DNA from 3 places in the [Pantoea] beijingensis genome. Region 1 is predicted to be linked to each of the others. Evidence: riboswitches for the same ligand, from Rfam matches in the RefSeq annotation. Region 1 holds a riboswitch; each other region holds the start of a gene.
The links. Region 1 has a riboswitch for thiamine pyrophosphate ahead of tenA (thiaminase II). Riboswitches for the same ligand answer to the same signal wherever they lie in the genome.
Positions count from the first base shown of each region.

Region 2: another riboswitch for thiamine pyrophosphate. It lies ahead of thiC (phosphomethylpyrimidine synthase ThiC); the one in region 1 lies ahead of tenA (thiaminase II).
Region 3: another riboswitch for thiamine pyrophosphate. It lies ahead of thiM (hydroxyethylthiazole kinase); the one in region 1 lies ahead of tenA (thiaminase II).

Region 1 covers NZ_CP071409.1:1,654,105-1,661,269, forward strand. Annotated here, with positions in the region: gene J1C60_RS07345 (SDR family oxidoreductase) at 1-88, shown strand, start outside; gene J1C60_RS07350 (ABC transporter substrate-binding protein) at 198-1,139, opposite strand; gene J1C60_RS07355 (ABC transporter permease) at 1,165-1,935, opposite strand; gene J1C60_RS07360 (ABC transporter ATP-binding protein) at 1,932-2,681, opposite strand; gene tenA (thiaminase II) at 2,684-3,391, opposite strand; TPP riboswitch at 3,453-3,555, opposite strand; gene J1C60_RS07370 (D-2-hydroxyacid dehydrogenase family protein) at 3,743-4,651, shown strand; gene J1C60_RS07375 (3-hydroxyacyl-CoA dehydrogenase family protein) at 4,820-5,701, shown strand; gene J1C60_RS07380 (gamma-glutamylcyclotransferase family protein) at 5,900-6,235, opposite strand; gene J1C60_RS07385 (ankyrin repeat domain-containing protein) at 6,375-7,165, opposite strand, start outside.
Region 2 covers NZ_CP071409.1:3,780,451-3,787,615, reverse strand. Annotated here, with positions in the region: gene thiC (phosphomethylpyrimidine synthase ThiC) at 1-1,830, opposite strand, end outside; TPP riboswitch at 1,923-2,023, opposite strand; gene rsd (sigma D regulator) at 2,101-2,607, opposite strand; gene nudC (NAD(+) diphosphatase) at 2,895-3,668, shown strand; gene hemE (uroporphyrinogen decarboxylase) at 3,757-4,824, shown strand; gene nfi (deoxyribonuclease V) at 4,827-5,495, shown strand; gene J1C60_RS17105 (YjaG family protein) at 5,561-6,151, shown strand; gene hupA (nucleoid-associated protein HU-alpha) at 6,339-6,611, shown strand; gene J1C60_RS17095 (DUF1481 domain-containing protein) at 6,773-7,165, shown strand, end outside.
Region 3 covers NZ_CP071409.1:1,492,931-1,500,095, forward strand. Annotated here, with positions in the region: gene J1C60_RS06725 (alpha/beta hydrolase family protein) at 1-964, shown strand, start outside; gene J1C60_RS06730 (3-phenylpropionate MFS transporter) at 1,079-2,275, shown strand; gene J1C60_RS06735 (SDR family oxidoreductase) at 2,309-3,052, shown strand; TPP riboswitch at 4,317-4,413, shown strand; gene thiM (hydroxyethylthiazole kinase) at 4,450-5,241, shown strand; gene thiD (bifunctional hydroxymethylpyrimidine kinase/phosphomethylpyrimidine kinase) at 5,238-6,038, shown strand; gene fbaB (class I fructose-bisphosphate aldolase) at 6,196-7,165, shown strand, end outside.

The DNA of each region.
Region 1 (7,165 bases):
TATGGTGCTGGACCGTCTGCGTGCAGAGATGTTACATCGGGTTGGCCTCGGCGATTTGCTCAAACCTCATGTCCGCAGTCAATCATAACTGTTGCAGCAACCCCCTATCTCTGTAGCAAAGCATAACGAAGGAAGAATTATCGTGACGACACGGAAAACCGCCCGATTTATTCTCGGGCGGAGTCATGAGTCGGTGGCTATTCAATACCGGGTTCTATCGCGTACATGTCTACCGGCGTTATCTTAGTGATCAACTTATTTTCGAAAAGAAATTGTTCATAAGCCTGATAACGTGCGCGATCCAGCCGCGCCGGGTCACGTGCAAATAGTGGCAGAGTTTTCATCCATGCCTGATGGTTTAGCGCGGTATTTAACTGCGGATATTTTCGGGCAAACTGTGTCCAGGACTCTTCAGGATGAGCGTGCAGGAAGTCACTGCCCTGTTTTAATGCGATGAGGAATTTGCGGATTTTAGGCTGATTTACCGCATCGCGGTTGGCGACAATAATTAGCTCGTCGTAAGCCGGAACGCCGTAATCCTCCACGTTTAATACTACCGGATCTTTCCCCTGCAGTTTCAGCTCTACTGCTTCAATATTGCGATAGCCCCCAATAACCGCATCCACCTGTCCTGCGAGTAGCGCGCTGGTTAATTGGAAATTAACGTTAATTAACTTGATATCATTGGCATTGAGCTGCTCATGTTGCAGCATGGTGGCCAGTATCGCATTTTCGATTCCGCTGACGGAATAACCGATTTTTTTCCCTTTTAGCCCCGCAGGAGAGGTAATCGTTTTATCCAGGGTGATAACGGTATTAAGGGGGGAATTGATTAATGTTCCGACGCGCATCAACGGCAGATTTTGGTCAGCAAAAAAGTGCAATTGCGGTTGATAGGTGATGGCGAGGTCGGCCTGCTTTGCTGCCACCAGTCGCGGCGGTAAAGCCGGATCGGAAGGGGGGACGATCTTCACGTCGAGCCCCTGGGCTTTGAACGCGCCGATCTGTTCGGCCACCATAATGGGGGCGTGATCGGGATTAATATACCAGTCGAGGATCAGCGTCAGTTTTTCTGCCGCGTTGGCGTGGGTCGCCAGTACGACGCTAAGCAGCAGGCCAAAGAAGGTTTTTTCTATCATTTTTCTTACTCTTATCGTTGAGAAGTTATGCATCGTTTTCCGGCGCCCAGACAATCAGACGCAGCAATAGGGCATCAACCGCTACCCATAGCAGGATGGTCATGACGACCAGAATAAACAGCGCGGCAAAGCAGATATCGGTCTGCATACGTGCGTTGGCGTTAAGCATGACGTAACCTAATCCTTCCGCCGAGCCGACCCATTCCCCAATGATGGCACCGATGGGGGCAACGGCGGCGGCCATACGCAGGCCGGAACCAAAGGCTGGCAGCGCCGCCATCAGCCGAACGTGCCGTAACTGTGCCCACGGTGACGCGCGCAGAGTACGAGCCAGATCGAGGTAGTCGTTGTTTACCCGGCGCAACCCATCAAAGAAGGCAGAGGCGACCGGAAAAAAAATGACCAGCACCGCCATGGCCACTTTGGCGCTCATCCCAAAACCGAACCACAGCACCAGTAGTGGAGCCAATGCAAATACCGGTATTGCCTGGCTGGTCAGTAGCAGCGGCATCAGCCAGCGTTGTAATCGTGGAGAGAAGATCATGCTCAGTGCCAGCAGCACGCCGAGCAGGACGCCGATCGTCAGACCGCTGACGATTTCGCTGGCGGTCACCAGCGAGTGATACGCAAGATAATCTCGCCCGTACCAGAGGGCCTTCGCGACCGCGATGGGCGAGGGCAGCAGAAAGGAGGGAATATTGCTCAGGGTGGCCAGCCACCACAATAGTAGTAGGCCGAAACATACCGTCAGACCACGGCGCAGGCGTGAAAGACGTCCTTCAGAAAGGGGTTTCATTCTGCTGCCCTCACCAGCTGTTGTAATAGTTCAGCCTGGCTCTTCAGCAAGTTAGCATCATCTGGTGCGCGCGGCGGTTGACCCGCGATGTGATGCGAAGCATCAATACCGGCAGGGTAACGAGAGAGTACCAGCAGGCGATGACTTAAACGGCAAGCCTCCATTGGGTCGTGGGTAATCAGTAATACGGTATGCTGCGCTAGCAGTTCGGCAGCCAGTGTCTGGATCATGGCGCGGGTAATTGCATCCAGTGCTGAAAAGGGCTCATCCATCAGGACAATCGGCTGACGTTCGTACAGGGTGCGGGCGATAGCGGCACGCTGTCGCATCCCCCCCGATAGTGTGCCGGGTAATGCGTTGCCATAGCCGCATAATCCCACGCGTTCAAGCAGGTGTCTGGCCCATTCCTTATTGGCCTTTTCACCACGTAAGCGTGCGCCGAGAGTAATGTTTTCGTCGATCGTCAGCCACGGATAGAGGAGATCTTTCTGCCCCATCCACGCGATGCGTCCGGCGATGGGAAGGCCATCACTGCCGATTACCGTTCCCGACGTTGGTTTTGACAGACCGGCAATAATTTTTAGCAGGCTGGTTTTTCCTGCCCCACTGGCACCAAGTAGCGCCACAATGCTACCGCTGTCGATATCCAGATTGAGCCCTTCAAAAAGGGTTTGCTGGCCAAAGCGCAGAGTGAGATCGCGAACCCTTATTCCTGGCGGAACAGTGCCACTGCTGAGGGTGGACATGTTCACAGTGGATACAACGCTGCAGTTTTTTCTGATGCGTTTAGTCCCATCTGCCAAAAGGCCGTTTCCAGCTGGGTCGCGGTGGTGAAAACTTGTGAAAGCTCACTAAAGCGCGCCTGTGCGCCGCGCTGCTGACCAACGTTTTCCAGCAAATCAAGTGAAGCCTTCACGCCAGCAAGATAGGTTTTATCACCGTAGTTTCGTATCCATGAAGCATAACGATGACCTTCTATGCGGGTGGACGTTTCGTTTAACAGGCGCAGACCAATTTCCGCATAGCCCGCAACGCAAGGCATTAAAGCAGCAAGCAGATCCAGCGCATCACCCGAGTGACCAATATCCAGTACATAGCGAGTGTAATTCATGGTTTCTGCAGCTTCGGGCTGCCGGGCCATTTCTGCCTCATTCAATCCCCAACGGGTGCAATAGTCGACGTGTAACGGCAGTTCAGAGACGATGGCATTGAGTGAGGCGGTGGCCATACGCATTTCAGGTAAGGTGCGTAATTTGCTGACCAGCAGTGCATAGGCGCGGGCAAAATGGATCAGGAACAGATAATCCTGCGTAAGATAATGGCGGAATGCAGACTCAGGGAGCGTGCCTGCACCGAGTGATTGCACAAAGGGATGGGTAACGTAATCCTGCCAGTGGCGTCCCGCCTGCTGGCGGAGTTGTCCGTAAAGACCGAGCTCAAACAGAGTCGTATACATGGGACCTCCTGAAAGTAAATGGAGATCCGGGTGCGCTGAGGTATGAACAGACAACGGCTGAGAGCCATTGCCAACCCGTCCCTTCGCTGGCATGACCCAGATCAGGTTCAAAGGGTTCGGCTTGCGCCATCTCAGCCCTTTACAGGACACCCCTCGGAGCAGACTTTTATACGATATTTATTTTTTGATTACAATGTTGATGGCCGCGGATATGTGATTGAATCGAGAGATGACAAATGGCCCTCTGAGGCCGATGTGGGGTTGATATGTTGAGGCAGCTGAAAAGGGGAGGATGCTGTGGCTACAATAAATTGTGTCATTTTGGATGATTATCAAAACGTCGCATCGCGAATGGCAGACTGGTCGCTATTGGCTGACCGCGTGACTGTTTCTTATTTACACGAGGCGATCCGCGACCGGACTACGTTGATCACGACGCTGTATGATGCCGATATTGTTGTCGCCATGCGTGAGCGCACCCCACTCGACAGTGCGCTGTTTGCGGCGTTGCCAAACCTGAAACTTATTATTACTTCTGGTATGAGAAATGCTGCTATAGATCTTGCGGCTGCAAAGCAGCGGGACATTGTGGTTTGCGGAACGGAAGGGGGGAGTGAGGCGCCGACAGAGTTAACGTGGGCGTTGATATTGGGGCTTGCCCGCCATCTGCACATTGAAAACCGCAATCTGGTACAAGGTGGGCCGTGGCAATCGACGCTGGGTACCACGCTTAATGGAAAAAAAATAGGGTTAATCGGGCTGGGCAAAATTGGTAAAAAAATGGCCATCCTTGCTCAGGCCTTTGGTATGTCAGTTTGTGCCTGGAGTCCTAATCTTACGCGGGCCCGCGCCAGTGAGGCTGGCGTCGAATTTTGTGCGACGAAAGACGCTTTGCTGACACGCTGCGATTTTGTCTCGCTTCATCTTATCTGCTCCGGCACGACTCAGGGTATTTTGCAGTATGCCGATCTGAAGAAAATGAAACAAAGCGCCTACTTAATCAATACCTCACGCGCGGCGCTGCTGGAAAAAGGTGCGCTCCTGATGGCGTTAAAAAATGGGGATATTGCCGGTGCTGGAATTGATGTATTTGAAGAAGAGCCGCTACCCGCTGATTCAGACTATCGTCAGGCGCCTAACCTACTGGCATTGCCGCATTTGGGCTATGTCAGTGACAGCAATTATCGTCAATACTTTCCGCAGACGGTGGAGAACATTCAATGCTGGCTGGCGGGTGAGCCTGTCAGAAGAATAAATTGATGATGCAGGGGAGAGGCTGCATTTTTTATCTGGAAACGGCAGAGATTTCACCTGTTCCCTGAATGATTTTGCGTATATACCCGGGATAATTTCGCTGCTAGCCAATAATGCTAGCGACGTGTCTGAAGGGTATCAATCAACTTTAATATAATACTCAGAGGGTTAAGTATGAGCGATTTACCTGCGGATAATTTTGGTGCTGCACCTGTTGCGATCGTGGGGGCAGGCACGTTGGGTCGGCGTATTGCGTTAATGATGTTTGCCCATGGCGTTCGGGTACGGCTTTATGACGCTCAACCTACCTCGGCGCAGGCGGCTTTAACATTCATTGAGCAACAGGCACCTGCATTGGCCGAGAGAACAGGGCATATCGCGGGGAAGATTGAAATTAGTACAGACCTTTCACAGGCCGTAGAAGGCGCCTGGCTGATCATTGAGGCTATTCCTGAAGATATTGAACTTAAGCGAGCGTTGTTTGGGGAGCTGGATCGGCTTGCGTCAAGCAGCGCTATTTTGGCGAGTAACTCTTCCTCATACCCTTCCAGCCAGATGATTGACCAGGTCAGCGCACAAGGCCGAAGCAGAGTGGTGAATACCCATTTTTATATGCCGCCAACGCAAAATGCGGTTGAAATTGCCAGTTGCGGGCATACCGAAGACGCAATTATCACGCGCCTCAACCATTTCTTCCCCCGCTGCGGATTTTATCCTTTTGTTGTACGTAAAGAGAGCGTCGGCTTTATTTTTAATCGTGTCTGGGCGGCGGTTAAACGTGAATGTCTTGAGGTGGTGGCGACTGGCGTATCAACGCCGGAAGATGTTGATGGTATTTATAAGGTGAGCCTTGGCGCGCAGTTTGGCCCCTTCGAGATGATGGACAGAATTGGTTTGGATGTGGTGTACAATATTGAAAAACACTATGCCGCCTTAAATCCCGAACTCTCGGCCCAACCTCTTAAGTTACTGAAGGAATATATTAATCAGGGGCATTTGGGGATGAAAACGGGGCAGGGGTTTTATCAGTATGATGATAAAGGCCAGCGGCGATAGCACCCATCGGTAAGGTTGTCCCTCACAGTTGAGTCTTATTGACAAGGCGCGCTCATAGCCCCGGGCATTCGCAATGTCGAGCTTTACAGGCCTTGGTGTTAATTGTTTCGGGGCCTGTTTAGCGAGCATCTAAACGATAAATTACAGTTTTAAATCGTGCAGGAAAACCTGCCGCTGGGCCGAAAATAGGGGGCACGGCTACGGTCCCGTTTGCGGTTGTAACTGATAGATCCATGCGGTGATCTGCTGGTTATTCAGCGTGGTTACACTCACCTCAACACGATCATAACCATCTTCAAACTCGTCTAACATGGGCCAGTGAGCCTCCAGGTTATCGGATAAAAATAAGTAACCATTTACTCGTGGTCCATTTTTATCCAGTACTATTCCTGGGAAGTCTGCGGCAGCTCCCCAGCCATATTCGTAAAATGTACCGGTCACATAACCTTGCAGCCACTCACCGCCGATGTTCTCAAGTATGTGTGCATTAGAGTGACCTAAGCGTAACGTACCGTAAACAAATAAAGACGCCATTTTCCCTCATCAGTTAACATAATGAATACACAATCAACAGGCGCTTAGCCGCTAATCCACGGAATGGGAGAGCGGCCGATACACACCATGACAATCAAACTATTCTGGCCATGCAACTTCAGTAACCCGTTAAACGGGGTTATTTCATCGTTTTTTTCATTTTCTCAACAAGCCCATATTTTGGAAGTAGTTTTTTAATTTCAGGGTCCGAGGCATAAGCGCGGGGACGATTTCCCTGAAAGCATTTAGCATGGATATCGATATCCGGGTGATTAACTAATGACTTAACGCCTGTTTCGAAACCAATGCGCGCACATGTATGCAGGGCCGTTTGCCCATGTTCGGTATCTTTTGCATTGACATTCAATTCTGGTTTTTTTAATAACAGTGAAAGTATCAGCGTTCCCTTTAACTCCATATTTAAGGGGATGTGACCGCCGCTACCGGTGGCGCGAGTTGCTAACTCAAGGTGATGAAGCATTGCGCCCAGAGGCTCCCTACCCGTAGGCTCATGTGGCATATTAACATCAAGCTTTTTATTTTTTAACAGTGCTGTTACCGTGTCAACTCCACCATCGGCAAGACCCATGCGATTAGAAAAAGATTCGTTTATGGCCTCATGGATTGGCGTACTGCCTGATTCATCTCTTATATTGGGGTTTATATTTGTCTCATTAATTAAAAACTTCTGCATATCAAGATTGTGTGAGCGAATTGATTTGGTTAATAAAGACGTGCCTTGATGTAATGCGTTAATATCTAATCCCAACTGAGGCATCGTTAACAAAGCACGCAGTGTGCCTATATTTCCGTGTTGAGCTGATGAGTGCAATAACTCGGCCGACTGCGACATGAAATTGGCCGGATCACCGTTAAAGCTTCGTTCGAAGAGTTTTAATGCTGTGTCGGCACTTATCGAAGGGGTCAGTT
Region 2 (7,165 bases), 2.0 Mb from region 1:
TGCTTCGTTAGCTTGTTTTGCCGCGTATTCACGGACTTCCTGTGTGATTTTCATCGAGCAAAATTTAGGGCCACACATCGAGCAGAAATGGGCGACTTTGCCTGACTCCTGCGGCAGGGTTTCATCGTGATAAGCACGTGCGGTATGGGGATCAAGTGCCAGGTTAAATTGATCTTCCCAGCGGAATTCAAAGCGCGCTTTCGACATAGCATTATCGCGAATTTGTGCGCCGGGATGCCCTTTTGCCAGGTCGGCAGCGTGCGCAGCAATTTTGTAGGTGATCAACCCTTGTTTCACATCTTCTTTATTCGGCAGGCCAAGGTGTTCCTTCGGCGTGACGTAACAGAGCATTGCACAGCCAAACCAGCCAATCATTGCTGCGCCGATTCCGGAGGTAAAGTGATCGTAGCCCGGGGCGATATCTGTTGTTAAAGGCCCTAGCGTATAAAAGGGGGCTTCATGGCAGTGTTCCAGCTGTTCCGTCATGTTACGGCGGATCATCTGCATGGGAACGTGTCCTGGGCCTTCGATCATCACTTGCACGTCATACTCCCAGGCGATTTTGGTTAATTCGCCCAGCGTATGTAACTCAGCGAACTGGGCTTCATCATTGGCGTCCTGGATGGAGCCCGGACGCAACCCGTCGCCCAGCGAAAGTGAGACATCATAGGCGGCGCAGATCTGACAAATTTCACGGAAATGTTGATAGAGAAAGTTTTCCTGGTGGTGCGAAAGGCACCATTTCGCCATGATGGAGCCACCGCGAGAGACAATACCGGTCAGACGTTTTGCCGTCATCGGCACATAGCGCAGTAACACCCCCGCGTGAATAGTAAAGTAATCGACGCCCTGCTCAGCCTGTTCCAGCAGCGTATCGCGAAACATCTCCCAGTTAAGGTTTTCCGCCACGCCATTCACTTTCTCCAGCGCCTGATAGATGGGAACGGTGCCGATGGGAACGGGGCTGTTACGCAACAGCCATTCCCGTGTTTCATGGATGTAGCGGCCGGTAGAGAGATCCATGACCGTGTCAGCGCCCCAGCGGGTTGACCACACCAGTTTTTCGACCTCTTCCTCAATCGATGAGGTGACCGCAGAATTGCCGATATTTGCGTTAACTTTTACCAGAAAGTTGCGACCGATAATCATCGGTTCGGATTCGGGATGATTGATATTGGCTGGAATGATGGCGCGTCCGGCAGCGACCTCCTGACGAACGAATTCCGGGGTGATATTCTCGGGTAAGCTGGCACCAAAGCTATTGCCAGCATGCTGCTGTAATAACACCTCACTACGAATGCGTTCACGCCCCATATTTTCACGCAGGGCAATAAACTCCATTTCAGGTGTAATGATACCGGCGCGCGCGTAGTGTAGCTGCGTGACGCAATGTCCGGAAAGCGCGCGTTTGGGCTGTGGAACATGCTCAAAACGCAGGTGATCAAGCTCTTCATCGGCCAGACGCTGCTGCGTGTAGAGTGAGCTGCGTTGTCCGATAGATTCCGTATCGCCACGCTGCTCAATCCAGTTTGCTCGTATCCGTGCCAGACCGGTATGCACATCGATTGCCGCGTCGGGATCGCCATACGGACCGGACGTATCGTATACCGGCACAGGTTCGTTATCCTCAAACGTCGGATGGTCTTTCGTCCCGCCTGTTAATGTGGGGCTGAGCTGGATCTCTCGCATGGGGACGCGAATATCGTCCTGTGAACCTTGAAGGTAGATACGTTTAGATCGGGGAAAGGCCGTCCCCTGCAGGGAATCAATGAAATGCTGTGCCTGTGCACGCTGCTCACGGCGGTTGGGTTTATTTACAGTAGTAGACATCGCTCATATCCTGAAATTGATAAGGAAAATGGCTTGTCTGGAGCTCGGAGGGAGTAACAAACAGTGCGACGAAAATAACAGAGCGCCGTTAGTGTATCTTTACTCTTGTTCCCTTCGCAGGTACTAACCTGATCAGGTTCCGCGGATCCCGAATAAACGGTCTCAGCCCCGAGGGGCACTCCGACAAGAAAGCGCACAGCAACGCTGTCGCTACAACTTCAGCATAAAGGGGGGCTAATGAAACTACAAGCGGCGGGCAGCGAATAATGCTTACGCAGGCCGTGCCAATGCAGACTCATTTGCAACGGATAATGGAGAAAGATGGTGAACGAAAGCCAGTTGAATCAGCTTATCCTCCAGCGTAAAGCGTGCTTCCAACGCTTCGCCCACGCCAGAGAGCGCCTGCTGGAATTCCAGGCAGTTATCATGGTCGATAGCGGCTTCTAAATGGGTATCGTAGTACTCCATGATCCGTTCAGTATTAGCTTGTAGCGCGGGATAAATCTGTGATGCCGCGATTAATGGGCTATCTCCCTCTAGTCCGTCAATAATTCGCTCATAAATATTGAAATGTCCGGTCGAAAGGTAATCGACTAATCGCTGGCAAAAATGATCTAACGCTTCTTCGTCGAGCGTTGTGAGGGCATCCTTGTGAGGTTTAATCCCCACCGTCTCATAATAAGCAACTAGCAAATGTCGGCGCGCATTCAGCCAAAGATCGACCAGTTCATTACTGCCTCCGAAGCGCTCGGTTAACGTGTCTAACTGGTTAAGCATGATCAACTCCCTATGAGAGATATTCCCTTCATATCTGGCATTACATCAATGTGGGATACGTACTCATGTTACTTTGATGCAATGCCAATTATTTTGGGTATATAGTTTTAAACACGACATATCAATTTTTATACCCGTCGTACTTCAGGTTGCAGGCTTGTTGACTGCGTTCAGTCATCCCGATGGCTCCCGAGCTTGCCGTTGCTCGTAGCTTGAACTATTCAGGGTATATAACACCAACTATCAGTACTACAAATTACCTGCTGAAGCAAAGGATGACCCTTTTTATGGAACGTGAGATTTCAAGCATAGACGCTGGCTGGTGGGTTGTCAGCCATGAACAAAAACTTTGGTTACCGCAGGGAGAGTTACCACATGGCCCGGCTGAAGCATTCGGCCTTGCAGGGGCCCGTGGATCGGTGATTGGCAGTTGGCAGGGTGAAACCGTTTGGTTGATCCGTGAAAATCGCGAAGAAAATATGGGATCGGTGAGGCAGATCATCGATCGAGATGCCGGACTTTTTCAACTGGTTGGGCGAGGTGTACAGCTGGCTGAATTCTATCGCTCCCATCGCTGGTGCGGCTACTGTGGCCATGAAATGCACTTGAGTAAAAGCGAAAATGCCTGTCTGTGTGGTCATTGCCATCAGCGTTATTATCCGCAAATAGCACCTTGTATCATTGTGGCTATCCGGCGCGGTGATGAAATTTTGCTGGCCCAGCATCAGCGTCACCGTAACGGGATCCATACGGTACTGGCAGGATTTGTCGAAGTCGGTGAAACGCTTGAGCAGACGGTAGCACGCGAAGTGATGGAAGAGAGCAATATCAAAGTTAAAAATGTTCGCTATGTGACTTCGCAACCCTGGCCTTTCCCGCACTCATTAATGATGGCATTTATGGCCGAGTATGACGAAGGTGAGCTGAAGCATGATGAGAAAGAGCTTATTGATGCTGGCTGGTACCGGTACGATAATTTACCTCAGCTACCACCGGCGGGGACGGTAGCGCGCCGCTTAATTGAGGACACGGTCGCGTTATGTCGTGCTGAAGCAGAGTGAGAGTGGCTGCATATAGATATTGCGGCCTTACTGCACCCTAATCTGGTTTGGGTATACACTACGTGCCTGTGTTTTAGAGAGTTTTATCATGAGCGAATTGAAGAACGATCGTTATTTACGCGCTTTATTACGCCAGCCGGTTGATGTGACGCCGGTATGGATGATGCGACAGGCAGGGCGTTATTTGCCAGAGTATAAAGCGACACGTGCGGAGGCTGGTGACTTTATGTCGCTGTGCAAAAATGCGGAACTGGCCTGTGAAGTGACGCTACAGCCGTTGCGTCGCTATCCGCTTGATGCGGCAATCCTGTTCTCGGATATCCTGACGATCCCCGATGCAATGGGGCTCGGCCTGTGGTTTGAGGCGGGAGAAGGGCCACGTTTTTCCTCTCCAGTTACCTGCCGTGCCGATGTTGAAAAGCTTCCGATTCCCGATCCCGAACAGGAATTAGGTTATGTGATGAATGCGGTGCGTACCATTCGTAAGAACCTTAACGGCGCTGTGCCGCTTATCGGCTTTTCGGGCAGTCCGTGGACGCTGGCGACTTACATGGTGGAAGGCGGTAGCAGTAAAGCTTTTACGAAGATTAAAAAAATGATGTACGCCGAGCCTGAAATCCTGCATCTGATGCTGGATAAACTGGCGGACAGCGTCACGCTTTACCTTAATGCACAGATTCGCGCCGGCGCGCAGTCAGTCATGATATTTGATACCTGGGGCGGCGTGCTGACAGGGCGGGATTATCTCGATTTTTCATTGTATTACATGCATAAAATTGTTGATGGGCTACTGCATGAAAATGACGGTCGACGCGTACCGGTAACCTTATTCACCAAAGGCGGCGGTCAGTGGCTGGAAGCGATGGCGGAAACAGGTTGTGATGCGCTTGGCCTCGACTGGACGATGGATATTGCTGAAGCTCGTCGCCGTGTGGGCGATAAAGTTGCGATCCAGGGCAATATGGATCCTTCTATGCTGTATGCCTCTCCTGAGCGCATTGAACAGGAAGTGGCGTCTATATTGTCAGGGTTTGGCCAGGGTGAAGGGCATGTCTTTAATCTGGGCCACGGTATTCACCAGGATGTGTCACCGGAACATGCAGGCGTGTTTGTCGAGGCGGTGCATAAACTGTCACGTCAATATCATCAGGAGTAGTCATGGATATGCAGGCGCTGCGTGCTGAGCAAATCGCACGCGCAACCGAAGTGGTTCGGCACGATGATTTCGATATTTTTCCTCCGCGTCTGATTGCCGGGGCGGATGTCGGGTTTGAACAACAGGGAGAGGTGACGCGCGCAGCGCTGGTGATCCTTGAATATCCTTCACTGAAGCTGGTTGAATACAAGGTGGCGCGCATTGCCACCACCTTGCCTTATATCCCCGGTTTTCTCTCGTTTCGTGAATATCCGGCGCTGATAGCGGCATGGCAGATGTTAGAACATCGCCCGGATTTACTGTTTGTCGATGGGCATGGTATCTCTCATCCGCGCCGTCTTGGTGTTGCCAGCCATTTTGGGCTGTTAGTTAATGTGCCCACGATCGGCGTGGCTAAGCGTCGTCTGTGTGGCAAGTTTGAGCCCTTGAGTGATGAGGTCGGCGCCCGCCAACCGCTGCTGGATAAAGGCGAGGCCATCGGTTGGGTATGGCGCAGTAAGAAGCGTTGCAACCCGCTATTTATCTCTACCGGACACCGTGTCGGCATGGACAGCGCGCTGCAGTGGGTAGAAAAATGCATGGCGGGCTATCGTCTGCCAGAACCTACACGCTGGGCGGATGCCGTGGCTTCGCAGCGCAGCGCCTTTGTGCGTTGGCAGCAGCAGGGTTAACGATGTTCGCTGTGCACTTTTCGGGTACACTGCACGCCGTGCGTTATTGCCTATGAGATCCCAACATGTTACGTAATCCGATTCACCTGCGGCTGGAAAAACTAGAAAGCTGGCAGCATCTGACCTTCATGGCTTGTCTGTGCGAGCGTATGTACCCTAATTACTGGGCATTTTGCCAGCAAACCGGTTTTGCCGAGCCCCAGATTTACCGCCGCATCCTCGACCTTGTTTGGGAAACGCTGGTAGTAAAAGAAGCCAAAATAAATTTTGATAGCCAGTTGGAGAAACTTGAAGAGATCATTCCTGTTTCTGAGGATTACGACGTTTATGGTGTTCATCCTGCCATCGATGCCTGTGTCGCGCTAAGCGATCTACTGCATGCGTTGTTAAGCGGTGAAACGCTCGCCCAGGCCATTGAAGTAAGCGAAACCTCGATTACTACCGTGGCGATTCTTGAAATGACTCAGGCCGGTCGTGAAATGACCGATGAAGAGCTTAAAGAGAACCCTGCGGTGGAGGAGGAATGGGATATCCAGTGGGAAATTTTCCGCCTGCTGGCAGCCTGTGAAGAGCGTGACCTGGACCTGATCAAAGGGTTGCGATCTGACCTGCGAGAGTCAGGAATCAGTAACATCGGTATGAAATTTGAGCAATGAGGCGATAAAACGTGACTTAACGCCTGATTTGTCATGCCTAAAGGCTTCACATCCGCCCCCTCTCTGGTCTACATTTGGGGGGCTAAAAAATGTGGCTATCGGTGCGTGCTGGCTGAAGAGTGCCGAATACGGCTTTTCCCTCGCACTTGATGCTTAGCAAGCGATAAATACACTGTAAGGATAACTTATGAACAAGACTCAACTGATTGATGTAATTGCGGACAAAGCAGACCTGTCTAAGACCCAGGCTAAAGCTGCTCTGGAATCTACCCTGGCTGCGATTACTGAGTCTCTTAAAGAAGGTGATGCTGTACAACTGGTTGGTTTTGGTACTTTTAAAGTTAACCACCGTGCTGAGCGTACTGGCCGCAACCCGCAGACAGGCAAAGAGATCAAAATTGCTGCTGCGAACGTACCGGCATTTGTATCTGGTAAGGCACTGAAAGACGCTGTCAAGTAATAGCGTTACGGTGAAGGTTTGAACAGGGGGGCGATATTCGCCCCTCTTGTTTTGATCTGTTGCAGAGGCATGTGCAGCGATGTACAGGTGGTATGCATATGTCCATATTTTTAGGCCTTCATATCAGCGCTTATAGCGGCTAAACCTCTGTGCGAGGATTTATGAAATACGTGCTCCTCGTTTTTGCTGTGATTCTTGTGGGCTGCAGCTCCCACTCTCCTTTGCCTGATTTCACTGCGAGTGGCTATCTTGCCGATCGTGGCGCTGTTCGCATATGGCGCAAAGAGAACCAGCAACAGGTTGCACATCTGATGACGGTCTTTAGCCCATTTAATGGTGATGCCACCGAAATAACCGATTACAACTGGCAGAATGGCAAACTGGTTGCGGTTGAGCGGCATATCCGAGGCGGCAAACCTGACGATGTTACATTGCGTTTCGACCATGACGGTAGCCTGAGCTTTATGCAGCGCCAGCTTGCGGGGCGCCGGGAAGCGGTTTCAAATGATGCCGTTGATCTATATAAATTCGATGCCCAACGTATGTTGAAAGTG
Region 3 (7,165 bases), 160 kb from region 1:
GCAAGAGTGGATGCAACGCTGGAGTCGGTTGGGCCATGACTATGTCACTCTGGCAAATGAAAGCTGCTCGGTCGCTGGTGCCAGTTCGGCATGGCGCAGCGCAGCGGCGTGTTTTCACTGGGCAGAGTTTATGTATTTCTCCGATCCCGTGTGGAAAACGCAGATGCGCCAGAGGGTGAAAGAGTGTTTTATGCGGAGTCTGGAACATACGGAACTGTCGTTGTGTTCAGGGGAGTTTATGCATGGCGAGGTGCGGATTCCCTATTATCTGGTTCTGCCCGCCCAAAAAGTCGTTAGTGAAACCGCCTGGCCATGTGTGATTCTGTCTAATGGATTGGATTCGGTGACAGAAGTGGAGGTATTCGCCTTTGCTGAACAATTTCTTGCTCGTGGTATCGCGGTCTTTATGTTTGATGGGCCAGGGCAAGGGATCAATGTCGGTTGCAATCCTATTGATATGCAGTTTGAAACCGTAGTGCAGCAGATTATTACGCGCTTGAAGACTGAACCTGCCGTAGACACTGACAGACTGGGTTTTTTTGGTATCAGCTTCGGTGGTTATCTTGCGCTACGTGTTGCTCGCTACCTGGGGCAACAGTTTCAGGCTGTGGTCAATTTATCGGGTGGGCCACGCCTCTCACCTTACGTCACGCTGCCCCGCCGGCTGAAAGAGGATTTCCGTTATGCTTTTATGGGGGGCGATGCCATTGAAATGCAGAATATTTTCGACCAGCTAGCTCTGACCGTACAGGAGCAAAGTACGACGGACATTTTGTCAATTCATGGTGCGCTGGATGATATATTTCCGGTGGCGGCGTTAGAGGATATGCACCAGGCTTTGGGAGATCAACACCCGCTTAAAGTCTACCCATCGGAGGCGCATGTTTGTCTGAATTATATTAATCAATATAGTATTGAGGTTGCTGATTGGCTAGCACAGAAGTTGGCTAAGTCCGTTGGTTAATCGAGAAATTTTCATTCTAACCTATCATGCGGTTCGGCTTTTTATTTTTTGCATCTAAAGATTATTTTTATTTAATTATGGTCTTCTCTGTATATTAATTTTTTGGTGAGAGAAATGAATCATTTTACAAAAACTCGATTTGCTCTGATTTATTTCAGCATGTTTTCCTTTATTGGAATACACATGCCATTTTGGCCAGTATGGCTGGAGTATAAAGGTATTTCCCCATCAGGTATTGCCGTCCTAACGGCATTATCATTTGCCTTGAAAATTGTTTTTACCCCGGCGGTATCAAAAATTGTCGATCGCTCTGGGCAGCGACGGGAGGCAGTCATTATTCTGGCCTGTGGGCTTTTCGCCAGCATAATAATATTTTCTCAAACGGACAGTTTTATTCCTATCCTGTTGTTGACGATATTGAGTTTTGCCTGTTGGTCACCAGTTATGTCACTGACTGAGAGTTTGGCTACGGTAGCGTCCAGAGAGCAAAAGTTTGATTACGGAAAAGTGCGACTTTGGGGCTCGGTCGGGTTTATGGCTGTGGCTATATTTTCAGGTAAATTGTTGGAGCGCTTTGGTGAGCCTGCTCTGCTATGGTCTATTTGCGGCGTGGCTGGCCTGTTGTTCATTTCCTCATGTCTGCTGCCAAAAGTTCCTGTGTCGATGGTAAAGAATCAGGATGTTAATACCTCTGTCTTTTTCAGAAGTAAGTGGTTTGTCTGTTTCTTGATCGCGGCCACTCTAATTCAGGGCAGCCATGCTGCATATTATACTTTCGGTTCCATTCACTGGCGTACTGAAGGATTGTCGGATCAAATCATCGGGATACTTTGGGGTAGCAGCGTGGCGGGGGAGGTGATGGTATTCGCCTTTGGGCGGTTGCTGCTCTCCCGATTAGGCTCTATTAATGTATTAGCTATCGGCGGAGCTGCAGCGGCATTACGCTGGCTGGTGATCGGCAGTACCGATGATCTGTTTTGGCTGTTGATTGCACAATGCTTACATGCATTGTCCTTTGGCGCCAGTCATTTTGCCGCGATGCAAATTATTACTGATAGAGTAGATGCCTCGTTGTCATCAACGGCACAAGGTATTTATTCCGCCTTTTCTATGGGGCTTGGTATGGGGGTGTTTGTACTGCTCTCTGGGCCGCTCTATGCATCTCTGTTGGGCGGTACGTTTTACGTCATGTCTGCTGTGTCGCTCTTGGGTACAGCCTTTTTGCTGCTGCTGAGATCGGCGCAGATGAATAAAATTTCACTCAGTAATCCCCCTCAGACCACGGAACAGGTGACACCTGGTACTGCTTGAAGCTTTTAACATTGACTAATAAGGAATAAAGGTATGACATTACAAAAAACGGATAAAAAAGTAGCGCTTGTTACCGGCGGTTCTGGCGGTATTGGCAGTGAGCTGGTGCGCCGCCTGGCAGCAACCGGGATATCTGTCGTATTTACCTATGCGACAGCAGAAAAGGAAGCCAGTAATGTTGTTGCCTCAATTAAAGCCAATGGAGGAGAGGCGAACGCCATTCATGCCGATATCAGCCAACTGGATGATATCGCCGCTCTGTTCCATTTTGTCCAGGATCAATATGGGCAGCTTGATTATGTTATTAATAACGCGGGCGTGATTGTGCCCGGCCCTATAGCGGGGGTTACCAATGAACTGTATGAAAAAGTGTTTGATGTCAATGTGCGTGGAGCCTTGTTCATACTGCAAGAGGCGGCAACCCTACTGCGTAATGGGGGGCGTATTATCAATATCTCATCAACAATGGTAGCCGCACCGATTGCTGGTTCCGCACTCTACGCTGCGAGCAAGGCAGCATTGGAGTTGTTTAGTCGAGTTTTGGCAAAGGAAGTAGGTGCCAGAGATATTACCGTTAATAGCTTAAGACTTGGTGCCACTATACCGGGAATGTTTGCTAAAGCCCCACCAGAGCGGCAAGCGGCTTTTGCCGCAGCATCGCCATTTAATCGTCTTGGAGCGCCACAGGATGTCGCAGATGTCGTGGCTTTCTTGTTGAGTGAGGGAGGGCGCTGGATCACCGGGCAGACTATTACCGTTGATGGTGGTGCGACCTGATATAAACCAGGCCCACATTATTAATCAGCGCAGCGGCTCTTTGCTGCTGTGCTGAGTTAGCTTAATCGCCTAAGACTGTTCCATCGATATTCTGTATTTTTTTAAAAGCAACACTTAAGATTTCGGTGCGGGTATAGTTTGAGTAAAAAGTGCTGCTGTAAATGAAGGCGATTATACTTTTTATTATCAGGGTAAAATTAATAATAAGTTAAGAATGCAAGTCAAAAAATGTAATTCTAGTGTTTAATCTGTTGTTGGATTATTAAATGATTTCTATTTAACTTTGTCTGTAAAAGAAATTGACAATCAAAGTTACGTTCTTGACGGCAATATGTAAGGGAATTCCAGTTTAGTTACAGGTGTTAGCAATTAAGCTTTCAAGCTTGATTGGTTAAATTATTTTAGGATGGGCAGCCCTCTTTTCATGGTTTTTATTTTTTCTCTTTCATCTGCGAATATTTGATGAATCTCATCACGAATCTTCCTTTTGTATTATCTATCGCCTGAATTATAGTTGTCGATTTTAATCTTTTTTGAACCTTGAGTGATCGGTCTCCAGCCTTCTCTCATTTTTTATCTGTTCGGCTATCTGAGTCATCGGATTACGTGCGCCTAAGTAATCTATCCCATAAAATGATGACATATCATACTCGTATTCATTGGCGTCTCTTTTAGTTGAGTTTGCTTTCCTCGGACTACTAATAATTATTTTTTATTTGGTTATATTTATAAAGATTACTTGATAATATTTTCCCGTTTTTCAATGCGCTTATTCTTCTAAAGGGAGTTGAATGTTTTTTTCTTCCCTATAGTCTGCATTGGTTAGCGATGGATCAAATTCAATTTCAATATTATAATCGGATGCATTAACTCTGTTCGCTACGTTAATGTCAAAATAAAATGCAGCCCAATCATTAGGCTCAAGGGTAACAACAACGTGCTGCTGTGATGCTCATTCAACCATTCGTGTTGTTTCTTTGGCGAGTAGTTTCGTTACACGCCATAAGAAAAAGTAGCTACTGTGGTCAAGGCTGCTGCAACTTCTGTCATTTGTTTCTCTCATTTATCAAAATTGGCTAATTAAGATAATCAACAGATTTTATCTCTGCATGATGGGGCGAGAATTGTTCGTTTTTCTGTCCTGCCATGGAGGTGCAAACTGAGGTACAAGGTGGGTGACAGCGTGAAGAAGCGTTAACCGGAAGGGCAGGCTTGCATCAACTAGCGACTTCCCCTAATCTGGCAAAAAGTAAAGAAATTCATTCTACATGACTCGGGGTGCCCTTCCTTGTGAAGGCTGAGAAAGACCCGTACCACCTGATCTGGATAATGCCAGCGTAGGGAAGTCAAATGCCTGGCCGCATTCGTCTTCCGATCGCCGGCCAGGAGTGTTTAGTATGCATCAGCCCCTTCCCGTTTCTGGCGCAATCGTCGCCGAATACCTCTCCCTATTTCGCCAACAAGCACCGTTGGTGCACTGTATGACCAATGATGTGGTGCAAAGCTTTACTGCGAATGTGCTGCTGGCACTTGGCGGTTCTCCTGCCATGGTGATCGAGGCTGAGGAGGCTGCACAGTTTAGTGCGATCGCCGATGGTTTGCTGATCAATGTAGGAACCTTAACCCGAAGCCGGGCCGATGCGATGTTAAGCGCAGTCGGTGCCGCTGTTAATGCCAATACGCCCTGGACGCTTGATCCGGTTGCGGTAGGCGGTTTGACATTCCGCAGTGAGTTTTGCCGGCGTTTGCTGGTGTCGAAGCCGGCAGCGATACGCGGCAACGCGTCGGAAATATTGGCTTTGTCGGGGAATGTACAGCATGGGCGCGGTGTAGACAGCCAGCATCAGGCTGAGGCAGCCATCGCCGCCGCCACACAGCTTGCCCGGCAGACCGGTGCGGTGGTGGTGGTCACCGGGGCTATCGACTATGTCACCGATGGTGAACAGTTGCTGCAGGTAATGGGCGGCTCACCGCTGATGACGCGTGTGGTCGGCACCGGTTGTGCGTTATCCGCTGTTGTTACGGGTTTTACGGCATTAGCGGGCGATCGCTTGTACGCAATTGCCAGTGCCTGCCGGGTAATGTCCTGTGCAGGCGAGCGAGCGACCGCGCGGAGCAGTGGGCCGGGGAGTTTTGCCCCGGCGTTTCTGGATGAATTATGGCAGTTGGATGCGGAGGTGTTGGCATGAAACGCATTAATGCACTCACCATCGCTGGTACCGATCCCAGCGGCGGCGCCGGTATCCAGGCGGATTTAAAGGCTTTTTCGGCACTCGGCGCTTATGGCACCAGTGTGATTACCGCGCTGGTGGCGCAGAACACGCACGGCGTACAGTCGGTTTACCGTATTGACCCTGAATTTGTTGCCGCACAGCTCGATTCCGTGCTCTCGGATGTTCGTATCGATAGCGCCAAAATAGGTATGCTGGCGGAGAGCGATATCGTTGAGGTCGTCGCGGAACGTTTACAACAGGCGGCACTGCCGTATGTGGTGTTGGATACCGTCATGCTGGCGAAAAGCGGTGATCCGCTTTTGTCTGAACGCGCCATCATCACCCTGCGCCAGCGCTTGTTACCGCAGGTATCGTTGATTACGCCAAATCTGCCTGAAGCCGCGGCTTTGTTGGAATGCGGTATTGCAAAAAATGAGCATGAGATGCGGGTACAGGGAAGGGCGCTGCTGGCAATGGGTTGCCAGGCGGTGCTGATGAAGGGAGGCCATCTTAGTGAGCAAGAGAGCCCGGACTGGTTGTTTACCGCCAGCGAGGAACGACGTTTTACCGCCCCCCGCGTATTGACGCGCCACACGCATGGTACCGGATGCACACTATCGTCGGCGCTGGCGGCATTGCGCCCGCGTCATCGTGACTGGGTACAGACAGTGCAAGAGGCGAAAAGTTGGTTGCAGGGTGCGTTACAACATGCTGATACATTGGAAGTCGGGAGCGGAATCGGACCGGTACATCATTTTTATCGTTGGTGGTAGCGTAACGTTAACGTTGCACTTTTTACTGCGGACGGGTCTGAAAAATGGAGTCAGCAATTTGCCTTTGCAGGGCGATCGGGTGCAGGCTAAGGGAGTCGGAACGTTTCGGCAATCGGGCTGAAGGGTTGTGACGCTTATTCACTTCTCAGGAGCTAGCATGACGGACATCGTACAGTTATTGGGCAAAGAAGCTGACCAACTTCTGCAACATCGCTGCATGACCATTCCCGCGGAAAGCCTCTATCTACCTGGCGCGGATTATGTCGACCGGGTGATGATTGATAACAATCGCTCCCCTGCGGTGCTACGCAATATGCAAACTCTCTACAACACCGGACGCCTGGCTGGAACGGGATACCTCTCTATCCTGCCCGTCGATCAGGGCGTCGAACATTCAGCGGGTGCCTCTTTTGCCGCAAATCCGCTTTACTTTGACCCAAAAAACATCGTTGAACTGGCGATTGAGGCCGGATGTAACTGCGTGGCATCGACCTATGGTGTACTGGCGTCGGTGTCGCGTCGTTACGCCCATCACATTCCTTTTATGGTTAAGTTGAACCACAATGAAACGCTAAGTTATCCGACGCAATATGATCAAACCCTATACGCCAGCGTGGAGCAGGCATTTAATCTGGGGGCGGTCGCCGTGGGGGCAACGATCTACTTTGGTTCCGAACAGTCGCGGCGCCAGATTGAGGAGATTTCCGTGGCGTTTGAACGTGCGCATGAATTAGGTCTGGTCACCGTACTCTGGGCGTATCTGCGCAACAACAGCTTTAAAAAAGACGGCACGGATTATCACTCCAGTGCCGACCTTACCGGACAAGCTAACCATCTTGCCGCGACCATCGGTGCCGATATTGTTAAGCAGAAAATGGCGGAAAATAACGGCGGTTACAACGCGGTGCAATTCGGCTATACCGATGAGCGCGTTTACAGCAAGCTGACCAGTGAAAACCCGATTGATTTGGTACGTTACCAGTTAGCTAATTGCTATATGGGACGTGCAGGGCTGATAAACTCCGGTGGTGCCGCCTCGGGTGAGACCGATATCGCCGAGTCTGTTCGTACCGCGGTGATTAATAAGCGCGCGGGCGGTATGGGGCTGATTTTGGGGCGTAAAGCGT